DNA from 2 places in the Mycobacterium sp. NGS11 genome. Region 1 is predicted to be linked to the other one. Evidence: riboswitches for the same ligand, from Rfam matches in the RefSeq annotation. Region 1 holds a riboswitch; the other holds the start of a gene.

Region 1 (2,385 bases):
GCACCAGCAAGACCATCGGGAAGATCAGCACATTCACCGCAATCAGGAGGAACATCAACCTCTCCCAACGGCGGAACGATCCGCCCGCCACCGCGGCGAACAGCAGGACGGCCGCGGCGGGAACGGCGACGATCTTCGGGCAACCCAAAAACCCGAGAGCCAGTGAGACGCCGATGAATTCGGTGACGATGGTCAAGGCGTTCAGGATCAACAAGTCAGCGACGCTGAAGGCGCCCCAGAACTTGCCGAACCGCTCGAATATCAAGCGCGCGTGCCCAACCCGGGCCACTGCGCCTAGTCGCAGCACCATCTCCTGGTTCACGTACAGCACCGGAATCAGCAGTGCCAGCGTCCACAACAGGCCCATGCCGTAGTTCTGGCCGGCCTGCGCATAGGTCGCGACGCCACCGGCGTCGTTGTCGCCCACCATGACGATCAGTCCCGGTCCGGTGATGACCGCCAGTGTGCGCAGGCGCCGCCAACGCCCGCTGAAAGCCCCGTCCCCGTCGCGCCGGATGCGCCCGAACGCCCCGACGATGTCGCCGGCGTGCGCGGAATCCAGCTCGGCCGCGCGTTGCGGCGCGGAGCGTGCGCCTTCCGGCGCGGCAGCGGCCCGACCGGCCACCGGGGTGCGGCGGTCGTAGATCGAAGTCATCGAATCCTCGCTATCTCGAGCGGTTTTCAGCCACCAGTGAGGCGGTTGCGGCGCTCAACGTGCCTGCGGCGGCGAGCGGAGCTGTGCCGCCCGCCGCCGGGGCAGCATTTCAACGGTGGCTGCCGTCGGGACCCGAGACGTGGCCGCCCAGCGACGCGGTGACCATCGCGACCGGCATCCTCGAGACGTACAGGTTGGCGCGCTCCTGCGGGGTCAGGCTGGCGCGCAGGTGAAACCTGTTGGCCAGCAACCGGCCTGCACGCAGCATCGACCGGCCGCGCATCCCGGAGGCAGCGGAAAAACGGTGCATAACAGCAAAAGCCATGATCTTCTCCTGACGGAGGCCCGGTCGGCGTCGGCACGGCGCGTCAGCCGCGAAACCAAGCGAGGTCAGGCGGTGCGAGAAATGCCGGAACCGGATCGGGACAAGACGGATTTCGGATAGGGACTATCGCCGGGACTCATCTCGCCCTCACCTCCTCACGGCCGGGACACACGCGGGTGTCACTACATTCACCTGAACGGGAGAGGCGGAAATGACCGACAGTGCAGCGCCGGCCGCACCCCTCTCGTCGGAGCTTCGGCACTGCACGGCGTATCCAGACCCAGCCGATGGTCCAGAAGCCACTTGGGCTCAACCCTTAGTCCGGGAAGAGCTGTCCTGACCCGGGGCGTCTCTCGACGTTCGGGGTCAGTGGCCTGTGTCCATGCAGACGCCTCACCTACCGAGGTGCTTGCGGGGTCCATAGTGACACCGGGTCCGCAAGCTCGTCAAACCGCTTAACGGTTTCCTGACGGTTGCGCGCCCGGGCACCGCTCATGGGAAAAAGCCTAGGCTCAAACACATGACCACAACCTTGCAGGATTCCCGGGTCGCATCGACGCTCGACCGCATGTACGCCGAGTCGAAGAATCAGATGTCGCTGTTGCGTGAGCGGCGCGGCACCTTCGATCGGCCGATGACCACGCGAGAACGCACCGAGGCGATGAGCGAGTTCTACATTCCAGTGACACCGGAAGCCGGCCGGCTGCTGTATTCGCTGGTGCGAGCCACCCGCCCGGCCACCGTCGTGGAATTCGGGATGTCCTTCGGCATCTCCGCCCTGCATCTGGCCGCGGGGGTGCGCGACAACGGCGCCGGCCGGGTGGTGACCACCGAGCTCAGTGAGACCAAGATCGCGGCGGCGAAGAAGACATTCGCCGAGACGGGCCTGGACGATGTGATCACGATCCTGGAGGGCGACGCGCTGACCACGCTGGAAAGCCTGGACGGCGCAATCGATTTCCTGCTGCTCGACGGTTGGAAGGATCTGTATCTGCCCGTGATCGAGCTGCTGGAGCCTCGCCTGTCCACGGGTGCGCTGGTCATCGCCGACAACGCCAGCTCGGCCGACATGGCGCCCTATCTCGATCGCGTCCGCAACCAGGACAACGGCTACGTCAGCTTCAACTTCCAGGTCCGCGACAGCGACAGCATGGAGATCAGCTGCCGCACAAGCGGTTAGGGCTACCTCAGCGATTCCTCGAGCCACGGCGTCAGCCACTTCACCCCTTCGGGGGTGAGGTGGACGCCGTCGCTGCGCACCTTGATGCCGTCGACCTTGGCGGTATAGACCCCGTCGGGGCACAGCTTCTTGTTCAGGTCGAGGATCGCGACGTTGGGATGGTGGCTGACGGTCTTGCGCAACATGGTGTTCCACAGGTTGGCCCGGTCCGGCTGGTCCTCCGGA
Region 2 (2,385 bases), on a different contig from region 1:
CACCTCGACATAGGTCACGTCGGGGTTGACGGCGACCGCGAGGTTGGAGGGCAGGGTCCACGGCGTGGTCGTCCACACCAGCAGGTGGGCCCCGTTCAGCGGTCCGCCGACCACCTTGAATCCGACCGTGAGGGCCGGGTCTTGGCGGCTCTGGTACACGTCGTCGTCCATCCGCAATTCGTGGTTGGACAGCGGGGTTTCGTCGCGCCAGCAGTACGGCAGCACCCGGTAGCCCTCGTAGGCCAGGCCCTTGTCCCACAGCTGTTTGAACGCCCAGATCACCGACTCCATGTAGGGCAGATCGAGCGTCTTGTAGTCGTTGTCGAAGTCGACCCAGCGCGCCTGGCGGGTGACGTAGGCCTGCCACTCGTCGGTGTAGCGCAGCACCGAGGCGCGGCAGGCGTCGTTGAACGCGGCGATGCCCATGTCGTCGATCTGCGATTTGTCGGTGATGCCCAGTTGGCGCTCGACTTCGAGTTCGGCCGGCAGGCCGTGGGTGTCCCAGCCGAAGCGGCGCTCCACCTTGTACCCGCGCATCGTGCGGTAGCGCGGGACGATGTCCTTGACGTAGCCGGTGAGCAGGTGCCCGTAATGCGGCAGGCCGTTCGCGAACGGCGGCCCGTCGTAGAACACGTATTCCGGTGCGCCATCGCGCCGCGCGATGCTGGCCCGGAAGGTGTCGTCGCGGGCCCAGTAGTCCAGCACCTCGAGCTCAAGCGCGGGAAAGTCGGGCGCTCCTGGCTTCGGGTAGGTGTTGACGTCGGCCTTGTCGGTCACGATGCGCGTTGTCTCCTGTGCCACGGTGCAAACCGGGGACGACGACGCGCTGGCTGCGCGAGCGCCGCGGTACCACCCCGCTTGCCGCGCTTTCGCGTGGCCACTCGATGACGGCTGTGACGGGCCTACCCGTTCGGTTCTACTGAGCCGCCGACGGCTGTTCTTCCGAAGGCTCCCCGGTGATGGCCGGATCGACGCCAGTTGATTTTACCGCGAGACTGCAACTGCCCACGCGAACGCCGAGCGAAGTCGTCGGCAGTTGCAGGCTCGCGGCAAGGAAAGTCAGGCCCGGACCTCGAGGACGCCAACCCGCCACAGCGCGGCATACACGTGACGCAGCGGCACGCTCAGCAGCCGAGCGGCGCCGTCCACCAGCAGGTCGCCACTAGCGGCAAACTGCGGGTTGTCCGCCCGGCGGCGCACCTCGGGAGCCGGAGCGGCCGCCGGGAAGGTGTCGGTGTCGCGCACCACGGTCAGCGTGCGGACGGGCGCTACGGTCGTTACTTCGTCGTAGAAAGCTGCGGTCATTTTCGCCTCCTAGAGGGGAGATCCAACGCGGACTGTTTGGACTGACGTGTCCCGCCCCGTGTCGGTTCCGATCTCGAGAACGCTTGGCCGATAACCACTTAGCGTTGCGACGGCTCAGCCGAGAAGGTCGCGCCGGAGACCGGATGGGGACGAAACACAGTTCGGACTTCGATCCGGACTGTCGCTAGAACGCATCTGTCCCTCACCTCCTCGCGGTCACGACGCACACGCGGTTCGCATGCAATCTATGCGCAGCAAACGAGCAGAACCCGACGACCGTCGGAGAACCGCACCCCTCTCGTCAGAGCTTCGGCACCACACGACGTGTCCTGGCCTGGAAAACAATCCGAGCCGGAAGCCACCTGGGCTCAACCCTTAAGCCGGGAGGAGCTGTCCTGACCCGGGGCGTCTTTCGACGTTCGGGGTCAGTGGCCTGTATTCGTGTAGACGCCTCACCTAACGAGGTGCTTACCGGACCGATCATGCACGACGGGTATGTCGCGGTCAAATCCCTGGATGGCGTGTCGGGGATTCTGTACGGATTCCTGCGGCGAGCGCACAGCATCCGGTCAGGTTTGCGACCCTGACCTGGACAAACGACCCGGGATCACTTCTCGACCAGGCCGTCGAGCCGGCCGATGGTGTCGATGAACTCGTCGACCATGTCGAGCACCACAGAGCGCGTCGGGCGGATCCGGTCGAGCGACCCCACCACCTGGCCGACGAAGTAGGTGGCCAGCTCACGCGCCTTGGCGCCCTGGTGCGCGGCGGCCTGGTTGATGCGCATCTGGGGCTCGGTGATCAGCGCGGTCTGTAGGGGCATGCCCAGCGGATCCGGGTTTTCCGGCCGCTCCCACTCGTCGGTCCAGGCCGTGCGCAGCATCCGTGCCGGCTTGCCAGTCATCGAGCGCGATCGCACCGTGTCCGAAGAACTGGCGGCCAGGAATTTCTCCTTGACCACGGGCACCGTCTCGGCTTCTTCGGTGGTCAGCCACACCGAGCCGCACCACACGCCCTCGGCGCCCAGGGCGAGCGCCGCCGCGATCTGGCGACCGCGGGCGATTCCACCGGCGGCGAGGA

Evidence for each region. Region 1 has a riboswitch for magnesium ahead of AC5Y4T_RS18965 (hypothetical protein). Riboswitches for the same ligand answer to the same signal wherever they lie in the genome.
Region 2: it holds a riboswitch for magnesium, as region 1 does, so the genes downstream of both, AC5Y4T_RS18055 (Rv1535 family protein) here and AC5Y4T_RS18965 (hypothetical protein) in region 1, are expected to answer to the same signal.

The regions. Positions count from the first base shown of each region.
Region 1 covers NZ_JCALEJ010000019.1:6,355-8,739, reverse strand. Annotated here, with positions in the region: gene AC5Y4T_RS18970 (NRAMP family divalent metal transporter) at 1-655, opposite strand, end outside; gene AC5Y4T_RS18965 (hypothetical protein) at 765-980, opposite strand; M-box (ykoK) riboswitch at 1,213-1,392, opposite strand; gene AC5Y4T_RS18960 (O-methyltransferase) at 1,501-2,160, shown strand; gene AC5Y4T_RS18955 (acyltransferase family protein) at 2,163-2,385, opposite strand, start outside.
Region 2 covers NZ_JCALEJ010000016.1:83,764-86,148, forward strand. Annotated here, with positions in the region: gene ileS (isoleucine--tRNA ligase) at 1-777, opposite strand, end outside; gene AC5Y4T_RS18055 (Rv1535 family protein) at 1,060-1,305, opposite strand; M-box (ykoK) riboswitch at 1,592-1,776, opposite strand; gene AC5Y4T_RS18060 (NAD(P)H-dependent flavin oxidoreductase) at 1,913-2,385, opposite strand, start outside.